3 regions of the Bradyrhizobium sp. SZCCHNS1022 genome follow, and region 2 is predicted to be linked to each of the others. Evidence: riboswitches for the same ligand, from Rfam matches in the RefSeq annotation. Region 2 holds a riboswitch; each other region holds the start of a gene.
What was found. Region 2 has a riboswitch for S-adenosylmethionine ahead of QX071_RS00665 (O-succinylhomoserine sulfhydrylase). Riboswitches for the same ligand answer to the same signal wherever they lie in the genome.

Region 1 (7,482 bases), on a different contig from region 2:
ATGCGGCGGGAGTATCAGATCCTGGACCGCGCCTTCGAGCACATGCTTGCGCGCGTGCGCGCCGACAACGTCGCGCACCGGACCGCAGCGATGGCGATCGGCGTGGAAAAGGTCCGCGCGGCCAAGAACTCGCGAGGGCTGTTTCCGTGATCACGGGTCTCGACCATCTCGTCGTTCTCATCGAGGACATCCAGGCGGCCACGACCGCGTACGAGACCTTGCTCGGCCGAAAGCCCTCATGGAAAAATGCCGACGATGGCGCCGAACGCGTGCTGTTCACGCTCGACAATATGACGCTCGAACTGATGGCGCCGTCGGGCAACAGCGTCGCCGCCGACCGCATCCGCAACGTCATCAAGATCTGGGGCGAGGGCCTCGCCAGCATCTGCTTTGCCACCAACGACGTCGCGAAAATGCATCGGAGACTGGAGCGGGTCGCGCTGAAGCCGGACCCGATTGTCGAGGTCAGCAACACCGACGCGCTGTCCGGCGCGAGCCTGCATTGGAAGCGCACCCGCGCCGCCACCGAGCTGACCCGCGGGGTCCGCATGTTCTTTATCGAGCTTGCGGCGGAGCGGCCGCGATCGGTCGCCACGGCGGATTCGCCGGTCCTTGGGCTCGATCATGTGGTGATATCGACCGAGGATCCCGAACGCACCGCCGCGCTCTATGGCGCGCGGCTCGGCCTCGACATGGCGCTCGACCGAACCCACCAGGAGTGGGGACAGCTGATGTTCTTCCGCTGCGGCGACCTGATCGTCGAGGTCGTGAAGCGTCCGGTGGCCGGCGGAGACGCGGCGCATGACAAATTGTGGGGCTTGAGCTGGCGCGTGGCCGATATCGATGCCGCGCGCGAGCGTCTGCTGGCGGCTGGCGTCCAGGTCTCGGAGCCGCGGGCGGGGCGCAAGCCGGGCACGCGCGTCATGAGCCTCTACAGCGGCACCTGCGGCATTCATACGCTGGTCCTGGAATGGACCGCCAAGACAGAGGTCTGACCGGGGCTTTCCGCAGCAGCAAGGGCCGAAGACGAAGACCGCCGTCACGCGACCTCCTGCATCAACGTCGCGCCGATCTGCTCCAGCGCCCACTCGACCTGATCCCTTGTGATGACGAGCGGCGGGGCGAAGCGGATGGTGTGCTCGTGGGTGTCCTTGGCAAGGATGCCGCGCGCCTGCAGCGCCTCGCAAATGCGGCGAGCAGGGCCGGCCTCCTTGTGCAGCTCGACCGCCAGCATCAATCCGCGTCCGCGCACCGCGCGGATGGTGTTGGCGCGGATGCTCCTCAACCCTTCGAGAAAGTGCGCGCCCTGCAAGGCGGCATTCTCGATCATGCCTTCCTCGACCAGCACCCGCAGCGCTGCGCGGGCCACCGCGCAGGCCAGCGGATTGCCGCCGAAGGTCGAGCCGTGCTGGCCGGGCTTCAAGGTGCCGAGCACGGCGTGGTTGGAGAGCACCGCCGACACGGGATAGAAGCCGCCGGACAGGGCCTTGCCGAGCAGGGTGACGTCGGCCTCGATGCCGTCATGCTGTTCCGCCAGCAGCCGGCCGGTGCGGCCGAGCCCGGTCTGGATCTCGTCGAGGATCAGCATCACATTGTTGACGGTGCAGAGTTGTCGCACCTCGGCGAAATAGCCCGATGGCGGAATGATCACGCCGGCCTCGCCCTGGATCGGCTCGGCCAGGAAGGCCACGGTGTGTGGCCCGATCGCAGCTTCCAGCGCCCGGGCGTCGCCGAACGGGATGATCCTGAAGCCGGGCGCGAACGGCCCGAAATGATCGCGCGCCACAGGATCGGTGGAAAAGCCGATGATGCCCAGCGTGCGGCCGTGGAAATTGTCGGCACAGACGATGATCTCGGCCAACCCATCCGGCACGCCCTTGACCTCGTAGCCCCATTTGCGCACCGCCTTGATCGCGCTCTCCACCGCCTCGGCGCCGCTGTTCATCGGCAGCACCTTGTGAGCGCCGGTCAGCGCTACGATCTCCTCATAGAACGGCGCGAGCTGGTCGTTGTGAAAGGCGCGCGACGTCAAGGTCAGCCGTCCCGCCTGTTCGATCATGGCGGCCAGGATCTTCGGATGGCAGTGCCCCTGGTTGACGGCCGAATAGGCCGACAGGCAATCGAGATAGCGGTTGCCGTCGGTGTCCCATACGAACACCCCTTCGCCGCGCGAGAGCACGACGCCGAGCGGCTTGTAGTTCTGCGCGCCGAGCCGCGCCTCCGTCGCGATGAATGGATTGACCGGTGCAGACATGTTCGTCACCGCTGCTGTTGTCGGCTGCAGGCCGGGGGCGGGGAACGTCACGCCGCGCAGAGCCTGATGTCGTGAGCTTGCGGACATCGCTGCCGCAAAACCGAGCCTCGTCGTCGAGCACTATAGGCCTGCGATGGTGTTCGGTCGATGATCGCGATGTTGCCGGGGGCAATTCTGTCCGGTGCCCAGAGTTATCAAGCTGCCGCCGAGAATGCGGTGCGCTCCCTCTCCCGCTTGCGGGGGAGGGCTGGGGTGGGGGCGCCTGATCGGCAGTCTTTGTGATGTTACCCCGACCTCGAGAGCGAGCATCAGTGGACAGGTCCGGCCATGGCGGACAAGTCGTCGCTCGCGCTCCTCGCAATGACGGTGGTGAGTCATGAGTTCACCTTCTCGCGGCGCTGTCGCGTCCGAGCTATGCTGCAAAACCTGCCCTCTTCAAGCAGAGGGCACGGGGAATGCCGGGCGCTGGCCGCACCCATGGCCCGCCTGCAGCAAAAAATGCAGGCGGCAGGTACCACAGGTTCAGCCGAGACATCCCGGCATTCCCCGCGCAATGGTTTTAACGGCTGCTTCGCGTTCTCCCCGGTGCGCCGGGCTTTTTGGCCACCGTTTGCGCATGATGCTTACGCATCAGCGCGGCATCAGCGTCGGGATGCCAGGACCACGCGACTTGACCGTGCGCATCAACGTCGTTCGTCGGCGCGGATCAACCACGCTGCAACATCGACACGCCCACCGCATCCCGCCGCAACGTCCGTGACGATCGCGAAACGCCCCTCGTATCGAGACGGGACGGCGACAGTCAATCACGATTTCTGATAAAACGAAAGAGGAATATTTCTCCGAAGCGGGCTGGATAGCGGGATGCGCTTGAAGCGGCTCGCGAAATGAGTTTTTCGGCGCGGGCTGTACGGACAGCGCAAGCAGGCCGGAGACCAGCAGGCGGCGCAGATGGACTGTATTGCGCCGTCCACCGAGTTGTCCGACAACGCACCTCTCATCAGAGTCCGGGAATGCCCGTTAAGGGCGATTATCGGACTCCAAGGGCGGGATCGGTTCAAGTATGCTCCGCGCCACCGACGGAGTCGTAATGTCCAGATTAGTTGACTATGCCACCGCGATCGTGAGCTATTGGCAGTTTTGGATCGCGGTGGCATTTTGGATCGAGCGAGCGTTAGAGCGTTACCTGCCGACCTCAACGACAAAGAAGTTCAATGAGTTATTGCCGGCAGCTCGCCGCCGCCCGCTGTTTCTATGGATTGCTGCCTTCGCATTTTGCTACGCAAATTTTAGGGCGTGGGATATCGAGCGATCTGCCAAGGAAACTGCAATAGCTGGCAGCCGGCCTGCAAGATTGAACCCGTCTAAACTATACCAAGACGGGTTCGAGATCGCCGACGTTGACGAGCCTAAAATCGACGCCGGAAATCAGACACTGACCTTCCCAAGGCTATCCACGATCAGGCTCGATCCCAACAGAGAGATCGAATACTCGAACTGGAAGATTCTGTGCACGCTCGACGAGAAAAAGTGGACCGGTACATCGGGGACGCCACAAGGCCCGGTGAGACAATACGCCGGCATAATCTGCAAAATTCAGGGGCACCGGTAGTCAAAGAAAATCCTCACCGACATGCCCATCGAAATCGTGCTCGCGCCGATCGTAGATCTGGCTTGAAATCGGGGATCTTCATCCGCTCTCCTTTACCAAGCGCAATCCGAGGTCCCGCGTGTCGACGAGGTCGATGGACTTCATTTTCGTCACCTATATATTGGCATCGAAACTGAAGCGAGCCAGCAACGGGGTGCCACGATGGAGTTTCCGCAACTGCTCGCGGCGCTGGGCGTTGGAGCATTCCTTGGCGCCATTGTGACCCAGCTGATGATCAGCATCCGTGAGCGCCGCGCTCAAAGGGTTGCATTCCTGAAGCTGCAGCTCGAGCAATTCTACGGACCGCTGCTGGCTTCGCACAAAGAGATCCATGCCCGAAGCGAGCTGAGAGTCAGCCTCCAACGAGCGCTCGGCGCCCCGCCTACCTATCTCGACGCCCGCGCGCTCGCCGAAATTCACGACATAAGCGTCGATGACGAAAATCAAACGATGCGGCACGTGCTGATGCCGCGCTATCAGCAAATGGCTGATCTGTTCCGCGACAAGATGTGGCTGGCCGAACCGGAAACACGAGAGTTTTATAGCTCATTCATCGAGTTCGTAGACATCTGGGAGAAGGTGTTGAGCCGAAAGCTGCCCGCTTGGGCGGCGGTGAATGCCGGCCACGGCGAGGCTAAAATGGCGCCCTTCTACGAGCATCTAGAAAACGTGCACGACCGGCTGCGTCGGGAAATCGGCTAGCCTGCGGACCGTCGGCCTGGCGTCCGTTAAGGGCTGAAAGCGGAAGTTTGCGGAGCGCTAGCGGCGCCGCGAGGCTCTGGAGCCCGGCAGGATTTCAGCTCGGGCGGGATCATGATCCGCCGTTTTGAAACGTCAAGATGGCGGGTTACGCCTCCGGCTCCAACCCGACCTACGCCTCGTTATTCCTTGTCGGCGCATCGCCCTCGACAATCATTTCGTCAGCCATTTCTCGAAGTACAAATTGATCGGGTTGGAAACGTATGGGCCATACGCCGGGCACGGAACGAAACCCTTCGCCCGATAGAGCCTCTGCGCATCGGGAAGAAATTCCGTGGTTTCCAGCCGCAGAACCGACAGCTTGGCGGTCAAGGCCGCTTCCACAACGCGCGTCAGGAGGCTGCTGCCTATTCCAGTTGTCCGAACCTCGGGGACGACATACATGCGCTTCACCTCCCCGGTACCATCCGCGAACATCTGCAGCCCTGCACAGCCGACGGCTTGTCCGGCAATCCGCGCGATAAACATTTGCGTGTCGCCGTGCGCCAGCCGATCGATTGGAGAGCCGTGATTCCTGTCCACCCCGCAGACCTTGTTCAAGAAATCGTCCAGCGCGGTGACGAGGTTGATCAGGTCCGGGGACCTTGCATCGGCCAGCTCAATTTCGACTCTATCGACAGTCATTCTCGTCCCCTTCTTCGAAGAGAGGAGCGCATGACGCCGTGGTGGCTTGTCCCGTTTAGTTGCCGGACCGGCCACATCTTCTTCCGAAGGAAGAAAGCCACCTTGCTCGGGGAGCAGGTTGGCGCTGGGCGTCGGCCCAACTCTTGATGTTGGAGTTGACGATAGCGGGCACTATCGAGCTTGGCAAGCGCGCCCCCAGTTTGAGGAATAACGCGTGGCCGCTCCTGGCCCGAAACGTAAGTCCCGGAACGGAGGGGTTATTTCCGTAGCTGGGGGTACACCGGCTGCGCCATCCGTCTGCCGGCCACGGCGGCCTTTGGCTTGAAGCGAAAGTGTGTCGCGCATGAGTGCTCGACAAGAAATAGCAGTGCATCATATTCTTGCTAAGATGCCAGTCAGGAATCCTTGGTTATTTGGTGAATCGTGAAACTACTCCGGAGGCACGCCAAAACGTCTGTTGTCGCCGCCTGGGTCCTGCTTGTGGTGGCGATCCCGGTCTGCTTTGTTGTCGGCGCGGCGGCGGGCTTCGACAAGTTCTACTTCCCTGCGCATCCGCATGCGACGCTGGATGCGTATGATCTCAACGCATCCAAACTAATCATGGCCGCTGCCGGCCTTGCCGCGGTGCTGTCCTCGGTCGCGTTCGCCTTGGGGTTTCGCGCCACCGCGTCCTTGCTGGTCATTCTGATCTGGACCGCGACCATTGCCGGCAACCAGATTGCCCGTGCCCGCGTCGAACCGGGACCTGATTATTACGAGCGGCATATCGGCCCGGAGGTGTTCCTGGTACCCTGGAAATATGCGGATGCCGGCCCCGGCCGTCCTCCTCGCGACCCTCCCGGCGAGATCGGCTTCACCGTCGATCTCTGCCTGTCCAATCTCGGCGGGCACACCGACATCGATTGTAGCTGGATTCAACAGGTCCGGATTCTTCCAGGTGATAAGGACGTTGCCGATCCGACCCTGGGTTCATGGCGCAAATACCGGTCGGAGATGACTCCCGGTCCCGATCACGACGGGTATCGATCGTTTGATCTGAGCTATCAGCTGCAGCCCGGCGCGCCTACGCGGATCCAGCATTATTTCGTGCGCCTGAATGCGATGGGAGAGCCGACACGGCTCGTGGCATGCCGACTGGACAACGGAAGGTTCTGCACCCACCGCACGCTGGTCGGCGATTATTGGTTTGGCTACGAAGCAGATTTAGCTCAGGGCGACGAGACGTCGGACGCCAAGCTCGCTGCCTTAGTCGAATCCTGGCGACGCAAGTGAGTCGTTCATGGTGGTCAGACAGACGTCAGCTTCTGGCACACTACGGCCCAGCGCGCGGCCGATCGTACTTGAGGTCAGACGGGGCGGTTGATGCGCACCGCCGCAGTCTCGAATTCTCTATTGTCCAGCACAATGTTGGCATTTTGGATGGGTTGACTTAGCCGCTCATAAATCTCGAATGCCGGCGCGTACCGATCCCGGTACAGAGCCTCCGCCGCTTCACGGCCACCGAGTTGGTTGGCGTCGCGCAACGTCCCCCTTTCGCCAGCTGTTTTTACATCGACGTCAACAAATATGACGACTTCCCAAGCATCTCGCAGCTCTGATCGCTGCAAGAATGTCCCATCGACGATCAAGATGTCGCGTTGATTCGCCCTGTGGGTGGGCGCAACGATAGGCTCGTCCTTATCGAGGTCGAAGGAAGCGGTGCTATAGATTAGGCTTCCTCCGGGACCCAGCGGCTCGAGGAGTAACCGCCGGACGGCATCGAGGTCCCGGGCGTCAAAATAATAACCTTCGGCCGAATGGCGACCACGCGCGTAACGTTCGCGCTTCGGTCGATGAAAGCCATCGATAGAGGTGCGAATGGTCGCTCGGCCGATACGGTCGAGTTCATGAGCCATTTCATTGGCGACAGTTGTCTTACCCGATGCAGTTCGGCCGTCGATGGCTACCCGTACCGGATGTGGCCTGTCGACCGCAGCGGCAAACTCCGCGATGGTGATCAAGGCTGCGCGTCTCATGTGTCCCCCCCCCTCCAAGATTGCGGGAAGAATTCAGAATGTCTTTTGGGACCACAATTCACAAATAGTGTCCGGCTCTGCGACCGGGGCAGAAGGCCGGCCCGCACGCAGCGCCAATGGCAGCAATTGGCCCGAAACGTAAGTCCCGGAACCGCGGGTGTTATTCCGAAGTTGGGGTA
Region 2 (7,482 bases):
CAAGCAATTTCCCGAAGCGCGCGAGCTTCGTCCGCCCGAAAATACCGAACTTGCCATCGAGGGCATCGTCCTCATGCTGCGCGGCCAGCAGGCCGAGTTCGCCGATGTCAGCCTCGACATGACCGGCATCACGCCGTTCAACCAGCGCGTCTACGATTATCTCCGCCGCATCCCGCGCGGCGAAACGCGCAAGCCGGACGAGATCGCAGCCAGCCTGCATGTCACGGGCGCGCTGTATTCGGTCGCACAGGCGCTGACGAGGAATCCATTTCCGCTGATCGTGCCTTGCCATCGCGTGCTCGCCGGAGGAGGGATCGACAGGATCTCGCCCAACTGGGGCGCGATCTCCCAGCGTCGGCTGCTGTCGCTTGAAGGCGCAGCGCCGCAGACCGGCCTCACTTTGTTCGACGCCCTGCTCAAGGTTGATCACTCGCGCGCCGCTCACTAGGTTCGGGGGATGGCAACTTCCATCCTGCTCACTGGCCGTTCGGTTACGGTTTCCGCGTTCCGCTGCACCGCGGCTCCGGGCGAGCGGCCCTATGTCGAGCAGTTCGAAAGCCATTCCGTCTCCTACGTGCGCAAAGGCAGCTTCGGTTGCCACCACCGCGGCCGGTTCTTTGAGCTGGTCGCAGGCTCGGTCCTCATCGGACATCCCGGCGACGAGTTCATGTGTACGCATGACCACGTCTGTGGCGACGAATGCCTGTCGTTCTTTCTCGCACCCGAGCTGGTGCAGGAGATCGGCGGCAGCAAGGACGTCTGGCAGGCCGGCGCCGCACCTCCGCTGCCCGAGCTGATGGTGATCGGCGAACTCGCCCAGGCCGCGGCCGCGGGGAACAGCGACCTCGGCCTCGACGAGATCGGCCACGTGTTCGCCAGCCGGTTCGTTGCAAGCATCTCCGGCAAGCCGGCGAAACCAGCGGCGGCGACCGCGCGTGACCGCCGCCGTGCGGTTGAGACCGCGCTGTGGATCGATGCCAATTCGCATCGTGCCGTCGACCTCGAAAGCGCCGCGTACCAGGCTGGGGTCAGCCCATTCCATTTCCTCAGGCTGTTTGCGGCCGCACTCGGCGTCACCCCGCATCAATACCTGTTGCGCTCTCGGCTGCGCCATGCCGCGCAGAGGCTCAGCGAGGACGAGGCGCCCGTGACCGACATCGCCTACGATGTCGGCTTTGCCGATCTCTCTAACTTCACCCGCACATTCACCCGCGCAGCCGGCGTTTCGCCATTGAAGTTCCGCCAAGCATCAAGGGGCATGCGCAAGATTTTCCAAGAACGCCTGAGCCGCCATTGACTAGGTGATCGCCATGGCGCGCGACCGTTGCGCGCAACATGGAGATCATTGATGTACGATCATGTCGGTTTGCGGGTGAACGACCTTGAGGCAAGCGTGCGGTTCTACACGTCCGTGTTGGCGCCGCTTGGCCATGTGCTGTGCTCAAAGGATGAGACTTCGGCGGGCTTCGGCCCGAAAGACGCTCCGGCGCTGTGGTTGCACCTCACCAGAGCCGAACGGCATGGCGGCGCACATGTCGCCTTCCGCGCGCCTGATCATGCAGCGGTGAGTAAATTCCACAGCGAAGGGCTCAAGGCCGGCGGAGCCGACAATGGCACGGCCGGACCGCGTCCCGATTACAGCCCGACCTATTACGCCGCCTTCCTGATCGATCTCGACGGCAACAACATCGAAGCGGTCTGCGTTTGAGCGGGAGGACGCATTATGGCATCCATTCACAAGGATATTCCGATTGACGCGCCGGCTGCTGCGGCATGGGACGCGGTGCGCGATTTCGCGGCGGTGCATATACGGCTTGCTCCAGGTTTCGTGCTCGACGCCAAACTCGACGATGATGTGCGTATCCTGACATTCGCCAATGGGAGCGTGGCACGCGAGAGGCTGGTCGACTGCGACGACGCGCGACGACGCCTCGTCTACTCCGTGGCCCACGAGCGCATCACCCAACACAGCGCCTCGGTCCAGATCGTCCTCGATGGCGAAACCCGCTGCCGGATGATCTGGATCACCGACGTGCTGCCGCATGAGATCGCCCCCTATATCGACGGGCAGATGGAGCTCGGTGCGGCAGCCATGCAGAAGGCGCTGGGAGGCAGCTCATGACCACATCGGCATTTCTCGACGCGCTCGGCGCTGACGGTCCGTCTGCCGATCGTGCCGACAAAATGGGCCTTTATGGCCGCTTCATCGGCTCATGGGATCTCGACGTCGTGCATTTCCCCGAGAATGCACCGATGCGGCGGCGCAATGGCGAGTGGCATTTCGGCTGGGTGCTCGAAGGCCGTGCCGTTCAGGATGTCTGGATCGTGCCACAGCGCGGGCAGCGGGACCGCGGCGATGGGCCGGGCCCTTACGGCACGACGCTGCGGATCTACGACACCAGGCTTGACGCCTGGCGCATCCAATGGTCCGAGCCGGTCGGCCAGATCTTTCTGCAGATGATCGGCCGTGCCGAAGGCGACGATATCGTGCAGCTCGGCACCGACGAGAACGGCCGGATGATCCGCTGGAGCTTTCGCGACATCACGGATCATTCGTTTCTCTGGCGTGGCGACAGCTCCACTGACGGGGGAACGAACTGGCGTCTCGTCACCGAGTTCAGGGCCATCCGCCGCAGCCGAACGTGAGCGCGCGCCCGACGTCGCCTACGGCCGGAAATGCTTCGACAGCTTCAGGCCCTGTGCCTGGTAGTTGGAGCCGATGCGCTGGCCATACAGCGCATCGGGCCGCGCCAGCATCCTTTCATAAACCAGGCGCCCGACGATCTGGCCATGCTCGAGGATGAACGGCACCTCGCGCGAACGCACTTCCAGCACCGCGCGGGAGCCCTGCCCGCCAGCACCGGCATAGCCGAAGCCCGGATCGAAGAAACCGGCATAGTGGACACGGAATTCGCCGACCAGCGGATCGAACGGCACCATCTCCGCGGCATAGTCCGGCGGGACCTGGACAGCTTCTTTCGAAGCGAGAATGTAGAATTCGCCGGGATCGAGAATGAGGCTGCCGTCGGGGCGCGCCTTGATCGGCTCCCAGAATTCCTCCACCGCATAACCGCCGCGGCGATCGACATCGACGACGCCCGTGTGGCGCTTGGCACGATAGCCGACAAAACCGCCCGCGTTCTCGCCGGACAGATCGACCGACAGCGCCACGCCGCCGGCCAGATCGGCATCATCGCGATCGACCAGCCGCTCGGCCTGATGCAGCGCATTCAGCTCATCGGCTGACAGCACCGCGTCACGATAGCGGAAGCGGACCTGCGACAGCCGCGAACCTTCGCGCAACAGAACCGGAAATGTCTTCGGACTGATCTCCGCATAAAGCGGTCCGTGATAGCCGGCGCCGATCATGTCGAAGCGGCGGGTGCCGTCGGCGATCACGCGCGTGAACACATCGAGACGGCCGGTAGAACTCTTCGGATTGGCCGCGGCGACGATGTCCTTGGGCAGCGCGAGGCTTTCCAACAGCGGCACGATGTAGACGCAATTGGTCTCGAGCACCGCGCCATCGGCAAGCGAGAATTCGTGCAGCTTCAGTTCGTCGATCCGTTCTGCCACGGTCGCGCCGGGCCCGGGCAGGAAGCTCGCGCGGACGCGGTAAGCGATGTCGCCCAACCTCAAATCGAGGCTGGCCGGCTGGATCTGGCTCTCGACGAAATCATATTCGGGGATGATCAGGCCGGCGTCCGCCATCTGCGCGATCAAGCGATCGGGCAGGATGCCATTGGCATCGGCGGCGAGCGAAAGCGGCAAAACCTGGTCCCTCGTGACTGGCTGGAATATCAGCCCTGCCCCTAAAACATAGGGGTTCTTACGCGTTATCCGATGGCCGGCTTGACGAAAAGGCTGGAGGCGACTAAGAGCACGACTTATCCCGTGGTGATTTGAGCCGGCCGGCTTGCAGCCACGTTAAACAAGTCGCTAAACAGGCCGGGGACCCATGTGATCCCGGCCGTGAGGAGAGCTCTCCCAGGCCGGTTTTTTGTGACCATTTTCCTGATGGTCATGATGGAGGTCATATGTCCAAATCTGCCGCCACCCCCTCGTTGACCCAATACCGCCCCGAGACCCGACTGGTGCATTCCGGCACGCTGCGGTCGGAATTCGGCGAGACTGCCGAGGCGCTGTTCCTCACCCAGGGCTTCGTTTACGCCAGCGCGGAGGAATGCGAGGCCCGGTTCAAGGGCGAGGATCCCGGCTTCATCTATTCGCGCTTCTCCAACCCGACCACGGCAATGTTCGAGCGCCGCATGGCCGAACTCGAGGGCGCCGAGACCGCCCGCTCCGCGGCCACGGGCATGGCGGCGGTGACCACCGCGATCCTGGCGCCGTTGCGCGCCGGCGACCATGTCGTCGCCTCGAAGGCGATGTTCGGCTCCTGCCGTTACGTGGTCGAGGACCTGCTGCCGCGCTACGGCATCGAATCCACCCTGGTCGACGGCCTCGATCTCGACCAGTGGCAGCGCGCGGTCAGGCCGAATACCAAGAGCTTCTTCCTGGAAAGCCCGACCAACCCGACGCTCGACGTGCTCGACATCGGTGCAATCGCCGAGATCGCGCATGCTCATGGCGCGCGGCTGATCGTCGACAACGTATTCGCCACGCCGATCTGGCAGAGCCCGCTGGCGCTCGGCGCCGACGTCGTGGTCTATTCCGCAACCAAGCACATCGACGGCCAGGGCCGCTGTCTCGGCGGCGTCATCCTGTCGTCGGAGGCCTTCATCGCCGAGCACATCCACAATTTCATGCGCCAGACCGGCCCGTCGATATCGCCGTTCAACGCCTGGGTGCTGCTGAAGGGCCTGGAGACGCTCGCGGTGCGCGTCCGCGCCCAGACCGAGACTGCGGCGAAGATCGCCGATGTCCTTGCGAGCCACCCGAAGATCTCGCGGCTGGTCTATCCCGGCCGCGACGATCATCCGCAGGCCGCCACCGTGAAGAAGCAGATGCGCGCCGGCTCCACGCTGGTGGGCTTCGAGGTCAAGGGCGGCAAGGCCGCGGCCTTCCGCGTGCTCAACGCGCTCAAGCTCGCCAAGATCTCCAACAATCTCGGCGATGCCAAGACGCTGGTCACCCATCCCGCCACCACCACCCATCAGCGGCTGACGCCGGAGGCCCGCGCCGAGCTCGGCATCAGCGAAGGCTTCATCCGCTTCTCCACCGGGCTCGAACATGTCGACGACCTGATCGCCGATCTGGATGCGGCGCTGGCGAAAGCGTGATCGCGAAGGGCGAGTAGGGAGTAGTAAGAAACCCCTATTCGCTGCTTGCCCTGTCGATCGAGATCCCGGGCCCGCGCGCGGACGTGCGCCCCGGGATGACGCCTGACGGCGTCACATCGGCCGATAGGTCAGGACGTCCGCCGGCAGGTTAACGCCGAGCTTGACCTGTCCGACCGACTTGATGATGTCGTCGCCGAGCAACTGCGCGAAACAGGCATAGCCCCAATCGTTCATATGCAGGCCGTCGGCGATGACGAAATCGTTGATCGGGATCGATTGCTGCTCGTGCCAATCGCGCATCACCTCGAAACGGGGAAAGATGCCGACGTGATGCAGCTCGGCGACATGGCTGAGCAGCTTGATCATCTTGTTGGCCCGCTCGGGACGTTCGATCACGCGCGGCGAATATTGCAGGTCGACCAGCACGATGTCGGCGCTCGCGGCCTGGATCTTCGCCACACCGTCGTCGACGAGCTTGGCCGTATCGGCGGGATCGAGATCGCGCAGCACCGCGTTGGTGCCGACCTGCCAGATCACGAGATCCGGATGCCGGTCGATAACCGAGTCCTGCAGCCGCTTCATCATCTCAGGGGCATCCTCGCCACCGATGCCGGCATTGATGACGCTGATGTCTGCCATCGGGTATTGCCGGCGCAACTGCGCGGCCAAGCGGTTCGGATAGGTGTATTCCGGCCCGCTCGATCCGTAACCCTGCGTGGACGAGGAGCCGAAGGCGACGATGACGACCGGCAGGCCGGAGGCGAGCTTGTTTGCCACATGGGGCAGCGAGCCAAACGACTTCGGCCCGCCCTTCGGCGGCAGGCAGGGCACGCGGTTCAGGATATCGCTGGCGGATTTGGCAACCTGCTTGACCCTGTCGATGGCCCTTTCGGTGAAGCTCTTCGGCGCGGCCGGATTGGCAGCTGAGGATGACTGAGGGACCAAGCCGGACGTGCCAGGCGAGGTCGCCGGCTGCGGGTTCGGAGCTTGGACGGCCGGCCCCTGATGCATGACCGCAACCTGCGCCGGAGACGGCTTCTGAGCCGCGCCCGTTGCGAGGTGCCCGATGGTCGGCTTCAGCTCCTGCGTCGGCGACACTTGCGCCTCACCAGACGGCGCTGGCGCGGTCTGGGCCGCAGCCTGGTTCACAGTCTGCGCATGGAGCGATGGTGTCGAAATGGCGAGAGCCATCGCCATGAGAGTCGACGAGGTCAACCCTCGAACTACGCGTTGACAACTCATTAACGTCATAAACCCCAGAGATCCTAATTCTGCTGCGCCGGTCCCAGTTGGGCCGCATCGATGATGAATTTCGAGAGCGCCCGGCCGATGCAATCGTGAACCTGTTTGGCAAGCTCGATCCCGTGCGTCGGATTGAACAGGTCGAAATTGCCCTGCTCGTTCCACTGCCGCATGATCGCGAACCGATCGAACAGCGGCACGTCGCGCTCCTGCGCGACGACGCGCATGTTGTCGATGTAAGGCGGCACGGAAATCATGGTTTCGGTGCGCGGACTATATTGCAAATTCATCAAGACCACGTCCGCCCCCGCGTTCTGCAGCTCCGTCACGCCCTTGTTGACCGCCGCGCGAAAGTCATCCGGATCGATGGCTCGCATGGCATCGACCGTCCCCGTCTGCCAGATCACCAGATTAGGCTTTTTTCCTTCCAGCACCTTAACGAAGCTGCCGGCCATCTCCTCGGCCGTCCTCTTCGGCTGCAATTCGACGGCAAGATTAACGGTGACCAAAGGAAGTTTTTCCTTCAGGGCAGCCTGCAGCCGAAAGGGATAGGCGTTGTTGTCCGATGTGCTCACGATCGCCGAGGAGCGGCTGCCGAGCACCAGGATATCGAGCGGCTGGCCGTTCTTCACCGCATCGGCAACCTTCGTCAGCCGGCTTTCGGTGGCGAGCAGATAGGGCGGTACCTCGCAGTTCGGGGCGGCGTTTTCCTCGGCGCGCGCCGCCGTCGCCAGCATCATCGCCAGCGTCAGGAGCACGAGCCTCGCGAGCCCGTCCATTGGTCGCCTTAACCACGAGACGGACTGCATCAGCCCCCTCCCGCCATATCGGCATTCGCAAGCGCAGCCTTTCGCGGTGCGCTCTTGTCCGCAACGTTTTTGTACCATGAAATCAGCGAGGCAACCCCCCACATGATGAGGATCCCGCTGAGACTAATCAGCGCGTGCATGAGCGGGCCCCCGGACACTTCGGCAAGAATGAAGTGCCCTGCGAATGCAAG
Region 3 (7,482 bases), on a different contig from region 2:
TCGTCTTTTCCGCGCGCGGCTATACGCCGTCGGACATCCCACCCTCGCCCGCCGCTTACACCTATGAACATTTTTATACCGATGCCTTAGCCGTGTTCGATCATCTCGGCATCGCGCAAGCGCATTTCGTCGGGCTGTCGATGGGTGCCTATTCCTCCCTGCAGGTCGCGCTGCATGCGCCGCAGCGACTGCATTCGATGACGCTCGCCGGTGTCGGCTCCGGCTCGAGCCTCGAACAGTTGGAGAGCTTTCGCGCGCAATGCCGGGCCACAGCCGAGCAGTTCGACACGCTCGGCTCAGTGGAGGTCGCCAAGATCACGCGCGAGGCGCCGGGCCGGATTCCCTTCCTGGTGAAGGACCCGCGCGGCCACGCCGACTTCTATGCGGCGCTGGCGCGGCATGATGCCAAGGGCTCCGCCAACACGATGCGCAGCTTCCAGGGCGGGCGTCCTTCGATCTACACGATGGCGGAGGCGATCAGACAAGTGGCCACACCGGGGCTGATCATCTGCGGCGACGAGGACGACGCCTGCATCGAACCAAGCCTGTTCCTGAAGAAGCACCTGGGAGCGTCGGGACTGACATTCTTCCCGAAGTCGGGGCACGTCCTGAATCTGGAGGAGCCCGCGTTGTTCAACGCGACGGTGGAGCGCTTCATCACCATCGTCGAGGCCGGCCGCTGGAATCAGCGCGATCCAAGGTCGATTGCGGGTTGGTAAGACGCCGGGCACTCGTTCCGGCGTACGCATCTGACCGCCTGCGGGGGGCGGCGGCGCGGTTCGCCGGGACGACTTAGTGAGCCAAACATCGTCACATCGGGGACTGCGGGTCCGGCGCAGTCGTGAGGCTCAACCGCAGCTCAGCCAGGGAGGGCGCCCCCTCAATTGAGAGCTTCGACCGGGCATGATTAGGCGCCAGGGCGGCCCACCCGATACCCTGCCGTCAGGAACTTGCGAGCTGACATAGCGCATTGTGTAACACAGGAGGGATACACGAGTCTGATCGAAGTAGCCGCTACCAACAGCTGAAATGGGCTTACGACGATGGAACGCCGCGAGAGCTGGCGCTTTCGCGGACGCTTTTCAGATTGAATTAATCTGGGCCTGCTACCGCTAGGCCCAGACTCCGAAGGGCTGGGTATCGGGCGACCAGGCGAACGCGTTGCAGCGATCGCCAAAGCGGCTAGGCAGAACACGGCATCTCGGAAGGAATGGGGATGCGGAATGGTCGACGTGGCAGCCGGCGACTTGCCTCGAAGCACGCCACGGCCACCTTCGCCAGCGCGGCTCTTTCGAGGACCATCGGTGCAGGAGGTTCTCGATCTCAACGGCGGCGCATTTCCGGGGTTCGATACGCTTCGGCTTTGCCTGTCGCTTCTGGTCGTGCTCGTGCATTCGTTTATGCTGTCCTACGGCATGGCCGGCTCTCGCGTGCTGCTGAACGCGCCCTACATCGCCGTCATGCTTTCGCTGCTGCCGCTCTTCTTTGCCTTGAGCGGATTTCTCGTTGCCGGCAGCGCATTCCGATTGCGCGACACGGGCACCTTCCTGCTCTTCCGAAGCCTGCGAATAGTGCCTGCATTGGCTGTCGAAGTTACGATTTCAGCCTTGATCCTCGGCCCTCTGCTGACGACCCGACCGCTGCGAGACTACTTCACGAATGCGGATTTCTTCTCCTATTTCGGCAACATCATCGGTCGCGTTCGATTTACATTGCCCGGCGTGTTCGAAGGGCTCCCGCTTGATCGCGTCGTCAACGGGAATGTATGGACGCTCAAACCGGAGTTCTTCTGCTACGCCCTCATGGCGCTCTTGATGGTGAGCCGGGCGGCCTACAGCCGGAAACTGACAACGCTGCTCTGGCTGGTCGTAACCGTCGCGATGATCGTGGTGAATCAGGCTACCGACGCGTTCGTGCCCGATGGCTATCTTGGACCAACGCTGCTGGTCTATTCCTTTGCCACCGGCGTCGTCGCCTTTCATTGGCGAGAGCACATCAAGCTGAACGCGTCACTCGCGCTGCTCTCGGCCGCAGCTGCCTATTTGCTGCTGTTGGGGCCGAAGAACGCGTTCTTCTCCATTCCTGCTCTCACCTACCTGATGATTTGGATCGGTGCCCAGCGGCTGCCATCGACGGGCGGAGATTATTCCTACGGCATCTATCTGTTTTCGTATCCGATCCAGCAAACGCTCGTTGCGACGTTCCTGCCGCTGCGCGAATGGTGGCTGCTCTTTCCCATATCTGCCCTGATTGCGATTCTGATCGCGGCGCTATCCTGGCATCTGATCGAGCTCCCTGCGCTCCGGTTGAAAAAGCCGGTCTTGGCGTTGTCCTCTCGCATGACGACCAAACTGATGGCCGCCATTGCCCGATGGCGGGCGGCGTTGCCCGTCCGCCGCATGAGTGGTTCGTGACTGACCTTTTTCGCGCGCCGACGGCCGTAACTGCTCGCTCTCGCCCATCCCGCACAGCCCCGGACGCGTGGCGAGACATTGCTGCCCGGCGGGCATTTTGCGCATGGTCGTCATGCCGCCATTGCCCGTCGTGCCAGGATGTCGCAGGCATCAAGGCTTGTGTCGTCGGGCAAATTAGGAGCACCTTTCCGCGCATCCCGCCTCCACAAGAGGGACGTATCGCGATCGTCACGGACGTCGGAAGCGGGATGCGATGGACGCGGCGTGTCGCAGTGTGTCTCTCACACGGACGAACGACATCGGCGCGGACGTGAAGTCGTGTGGTCCTGGCCTCCCGGTGCTGAGGCCCATGCAACGCGCAAGCGTTGCGCGACGCGATGATGCTTCGCATCACGCGGACGGGGGCAAGAATGCCGGTCCCCGAGGAGAGCGCGTATAAGCGTTAACACCGTCGCGCAGGGAAGGCCGGATGTGCGGCTCGTACCTGTGGTGACTGCCGCCTGCTTTTTTTGATGCAGGCGGGCCATGGGTGTGAGCTAACACCCGGCCTTTCCTGCGCCCTCTTGCTTTTCGAGGGCGAATGCTTCGCAAAGCTCGGGCGTAACGCGCTGCGAGAATGCGAGCGCACGCCTCGCGCTGTTTGAGATGTGAAGAGCCAGATCGTGCCAACAGGCCGGTCATTCCGGGGCGCGCATGCAATGCGCGAACCCGGAATCTCGAAATGGGTGTGCGCGCCAGACAACTTCGAGATTCCGGGTTCGGGGCCTACGGCCTCGCCCCGGAATGGCAGCCGGAGGCTACCTTCCCTTCCCCGCCCGGCTCAGCAGGAAGATCCCCTGCTCGCCGAACATGTTCCAGAACCACCAGGGCATATTGACCCGCAGCGGCTGGCCGTCGGAATCGAGCGCCACCGCGCGCTCCATCTTGACGTTGATCTCGTCGCAGAGCTGCACGAAGTCCTTGATGGTGCAGAAATGGATGTTCGGCGTGTCGTACCAGGTGAACGGCAGATTCTCGGTACGCGGCATGTGACCGCCGATCAGAAGCTGCAGGCGCAGCCGCCAGAAGCCGAAATTCGGAAAGGCCACGATCGCGCGGCGGCCGATGCGCAGGAGATTTTCGAGCACCGTCCTCGGCTGCCGCGTCGCCTGCAGGGTCTGCGACAGGATCACGTAGTCGAACGCGTCGTCGGGATAATCGACGAGGTCGGTGTCGGCGTCGCCCTGCACCACCGCAAGCCCCTTCGCCACGCAGTGGTTGACGCCTTCGCGCGACAGCTCGATGCCGCGACCGTCGATGCCGCGGCTCTCAAGCAACTGCAGGAGATCGCCGTCGCCACAACCGATGTCGAGCACCTTGGAGCCGCGCTCGACCATCTTGGCAATCAGCAGATGGTCGGGGCGATAGGCGAGCCCTTCGCGCTCCGTAACGCCGTTCAGCGGCAGCACCTCTTGCAGCGCCATGGTCAGACTCCGGGTGTGGTCAGCCCGCGTGCCTTGCCGGCGGACTCGAGGAAGGCACGGGCGATGTCGAAGAACTCGGGGACATCGAGCAGGAAGGCATCATGACCTTTGTCGGTTTCGATCTCCGCGAAAGAGACCCGTGCGCTCGACGCGTTGAGCGCATGCACCAGCGCCCGCGACTCCGGCGTCGGAAACAGCCAGTCGCTGGTGAAGGACACGACGCAGAAACGGGTCTGAATGCCGCGGAAAGCTTCGGCCAGCACGCCATCATGATCGGCGGCGATATCGAAGTAGTCCATCGCGCGGGTCAGATAGAGATAGGCGTTGGCATCGAAGCGCTCCACGAAGGACGAGCCCTGGTAGCGCAGATAGCTCTCGACCTGGAAATCGGCATCGAAGGAAAAGGTCGGCAGGTCGCGGTCCTGCATGCGGCGACCGAACTTGCGATGCAGCGCCGCGTCCGACAAATAAGTGATGTGCGCGGCCATCCGCGCCACCGCGAGCCCGCGATGCGGATGAACGCCCTTGTCGGCATAGCGGCCGTGATCCCAATCCGGATCGGCCATCACCGCCTGCCGGCCGAGCTCATGGAAGGCGATATTCTGCGCCGAGTGACGCGTAGCGCAGGCGATCGCGAGCGCCGCGAACACGCGGGTCGGATAGGCCACAGTCCATTGCAGCACCTGCATGCCGCCCATGGAGCCGCCGACCACCGCAAACAGCGTCTCGATGCCGAGATGGTCGATCAGCATCGCCTGGGCGCGCACCATGTCCGGAATGGTGATGATCGGGAAATCCAGGCCCCAGGCCTTGCCCGTCGCCGGATTGAGCGAGGCGGGGCCGGTCGAACCCATGCAGCCGCCGATCACGTTCGAGCAGATGATGAAGTAACGGTTGGTATCGAGTGGACGGCCCGGGCCGACCAGCGTCTCCCACCAGCCCGGCTTGCCGGTCATCGGATGGCGATTGGCGACATGCTGATCGCCGGTCAGGGCGTGGCAGACCAGGATGGCGTTCGATCTGTCGGCATTGAGCTCGCCATAGGTCTGGTAGGCGATCTGGAACGGCGCGAGATCGACCCCGCAGTCGAGCCGGAGCGGCTGATCGGCGCCGAACTTTGCAACCGGCGAGTTCGGATGATCGACCTCGTGCGAGCGCTCCTCCGGCGGGATCACGCGTCGTGACTTCGGCGAGTTCGATTTGGGCGTCAGGCCTGTCATGTCTCTAGACCCCGGCGGTCGCCGGAGCTCCCGAACCACGTGACATATCAGGCCATAAAAAAACCCGGCCCGAAATTAGGTTCGGCCGGGATCAGAACTGTCCCCGGCCTGTTTAGCGAATTGTTTAACGTGGCTGCAAGCCGGCCGGCTCAAATGACCACGGAATGACCAACAACGTAGTCCGGCGGGCGGCCGACGTCAAGGCAAGCCGGAATCGACGGCACGCCGCCATGTTGCAACTGTAGCGCTTCCGGGCGCTCGATCGGGTAAACTTGATGTTGCACGCGCCTGATCTGTAGGACAGAACGACGCTCGCCTGCACCGCAGGACCAGCCAAGAGATGCCGCAAATGCCCGAGACGCCTCCCGCCCCGCCCTCGCTTGCCGATCTGCGCAAGGAGATCGACGCGATCGACGAGCAGATGCATCGGTTGTTGATGCAGCGCGGCGACATCATCGACCGCCTGATCCAGGTGAAGAAGACGCAGGAGGTCGGCTCGGCCTTCCGGCCGGCGCGCGAGGCCGACATGATGAAGCGCCTGGTGCAGCGCCATCGCGGCATCCTGCCGCTCGATACGGTCGAGAGCATCTGGCGCATCATCGTCTCCAGCTTCACCTACGTGCAGGCGCCGTTCTGCGCGCACGCCGACGTCTCGGTCGGCGAGGCTGCGATGCGGGATTCCGCGCGGTTCCATTTCGGCTTCATCGTGCCCTATGTGGCGCATTTCAGCGCCCAGGCCGCCGTCGAGGCGGCAGCGAAATCGAAGGGCGATCTGGCGCTGGTCTCGGCGACGTCAGGGCATACGCCGTGGTGGATCACGCTCGAGCCGGCCGGCGCGCCGAAGATCATCGCCCGGCTGCCTTTCCTGGAGCGCGCCGACCATCCGGCGGCGCTGCCGGTGTTTGCGATCTCCCGCGTGGCCGACGATGCCCTGCTGTTGGAGGTCGAGACCTGGAGCATCCGCGTGTCGGGCTGGAATGCGCAGGTGGCGCGAGCGCTGTCGCCGCTGGCGGACATCGTAGCGGTGCCGGATACCGCCTTCGACAGCGCGGCCCTGTTGGTCTCCATCGAGACCCCCTCGAACCTCGAAAAAATCAGGGCAGCCCTGATCGCGGCGGGCGCCTCGGTACGCTCGACGGCCCTCGTCGGCGGCCATGCAAAGCGCTATACGGTGCCGAGCTAGGGTTGATGGCTCTGGCCTGATCCTGCGGTTTCCCGGAGTTGAATGATGTCCCGCCCCGTGCCGAATCCCGGCATCCTCGATATTGCGCCCTACACCCCCGGCAAGAGCCCGAAGCCGGAGCCGGGCCGCAAGGTGTTCAAGCTTTCGGCCAATGAGACCCCGTTTGGCCCCTCGCCGAAGGCGATCGCGGCCTTCACGCACGCGGCGACGCATCTGGAGGACTACCCGGAAGGCACCTCGCGGGTGCTGCGCCAGGCGATCGGCCGCGCCTACGGCCTCGATCCCGATCGGATCATCTGCGGCGCCGGCTCCGACGAGATCCTCAACCTGCTGGCACACACCTTTCTCGGCCACGGCGACGAGGCGATCTCCACCACGCACGGCTTTTTGGTTTATCCGATCGCCACCATGGGCCGCGGCGCCAAGAACGTGATCGCACCGGAGAAGAACCTGACCGCGGATGTCAACGCCATCCTGCAGGCGGTCACGCCGCGCACCAAGCTGGTCTGGCTCGCCAACCCGAACAATCCGACTGGCACCTACATCCCGTTCGACGAGGTCAAGCGGCTGCGCGCCGGCCTGCCCTCCAACGTCGTACTGGTTTTGGACGCGGCCTATTCCGACTACGTGTCGCGCAACGACTATGAGGTCGGCATCGAGCTGGTCGCCACGACCGAGAACACCGTGATGACCCACACTTTTTCCAAGATTCACGGGCTCGCCGCGCTACGCGTCGGCTGGATGTTCGGCCCGGCCCATATCGTCGATGCGGTCAACCGCATCCGTGGACCGTTCAACGTCTCCACGCCGGCCATGCTCGCCGCGGTCGCTGCGATCGAGGACAGTGCGCATGTGCAGACGTCCAAGACGTACACGGAAGAATGGCGCAACAGGCTCAGCGAGGAGATCGGCAAGCTCGGCCTGAAGGTGACGCCGAGCGTGACGAACTTCATCCTGATCCACTTCCCGACCGAGAAGGGCAAGACGGCCGCCGAGGCCGACGAATTCCTGACCCGGCGCGGCCTGGTGCTGCGCGCGCTCAACAACTATCAGCTGCCGCATGCGCTGCGGATGACGATCGGCTCCGAAGAGGCCAATCGCCTGGTGTTGGAGGGTTTGCGCGAATTCATGGGGACGAAGTGACGAGCGCGGCGAAATTCGAGCGCGTCGCGCTGATCGGATTCGGCCTGATCGGCGGCTCG

Region 1: another riboswitch for S-adenosylmethionine. It lies ahead of QX071_RS23585 (GNAT family N-acetyltransferase); the one in region 2 lies ahead of QX071_RS00665 (O-succinylhomoserine sulfhydrylase).
Region 3: another riboswitch for S-adenosylmethionine. It lies ahead of QX071_RS31850 (homoserine O-acetyltransferase); the one in region 2 lies ahead of QX071_RS00665 (O-succinylhomoserine sulfhydrylase).

What each region holds. Positions count from the first base shown of each region.
Region 1 is NZ_JAUETT010000004.1:144,667-152,148, forward strand. It holds gene QX071_RS23560 (Glu/Leu/Phe/Val dehydrogenase) at 1-150, shown strand, start outside; gene QX071_RS23565 (VOC family protein) at 147-995, shown strand; gene rocD (ornithine--oxo-acid transaminase) at 1,040-2,254, opposite strand; gene QX071_RS23575 (hypothetical protein) at 3,345-3,866, shown strand; gene QX071_RS23580 (hypothetical protein) at 4,068-4,607, shown strand; gene QX071_RS23585 (GNAT family N-acetyltransferase) at 4,818-5,288, opposite strand; SAM-I-IV-variant riboswitch at 5,334-5,443, opposite strand; gene QX071_RS23590 (hypothetical protein) at 5,772-6,560, shown strand; gene QX071_RS23595 (uridylate kinase) at 6,635-7,288, opposite strand.
Region 2 is NZ_JAUETT010000001.1:141,671-149,152, forward strand. It holds gene QX071_RS00635 (methylated-DNA--[protein]-cysteine S-methyltransferase) at 1-448, shown strand, start outside; gene QX071_RS00640 (helix-turn-helix transcriptional regulator) at 458-1,297, shown strand; gene QX071_RS00645 (VOC family protein) at 1,349-1,708, shown strand; gene QX071_RS00650 (SRPBCC family protein) at 1,724-2,122, shown strand; gene QX071_RS00655 (hypothetical protein) at 2,119-2,646, shown strand; gene QX071_RS00660 (2'-deoxycytidine 5'-triphosphate deaminase) at 2,665-3,771, opposite strand; SAM riboswitch at 3,885-3,964, shown strand; gene QX071_RS00665 (O-succinylhomoserine sulfhydrylase) at 4,038-5,240, shown strand; gene QX071_RS00670 (GDSL-type esterase/lipase family protein) at 5,352-6,431, opposite strand; gene QX071_RS00675 (SGNH/GDSL hydrolase family protein) at 6,506-7,291, opposite strand; gene QX071_RS00680 (OpgC domain-containing protein) at 7,291-7,482, opposite strand, start outside.
Region 3 is NZ_JAUETT010000007.1:335,353-342,834, reverse strand. It holds gene QX071_RS31865 (alpha/beta hydrolase) at 1-719, shown strand, start outside; partial or broken gene QX071_RS31860 (acyltransferase family protein) at 1,224-2,264, shown strand; gene metW (methionine biosynthesis protein MetW) at 3,212-3,877, opposite strand; gene QX071_RS31850 (homoserine O-acetyltransferase) at 3,880-5,097, opposite strand; SAM riboswitch at 5,189-5,268, opposite strand; gene QX071_RS31845 (chorismate mutase) at 5,447-6,280, shown strand; gene hisC (histidinol-phosphate transaminase) at 6,326-7,423, shown strand; gene QX071_RS31835 (prephenate/arogenate dehydrogenase family protein) at 7,420-7,482, shown strand, end outside.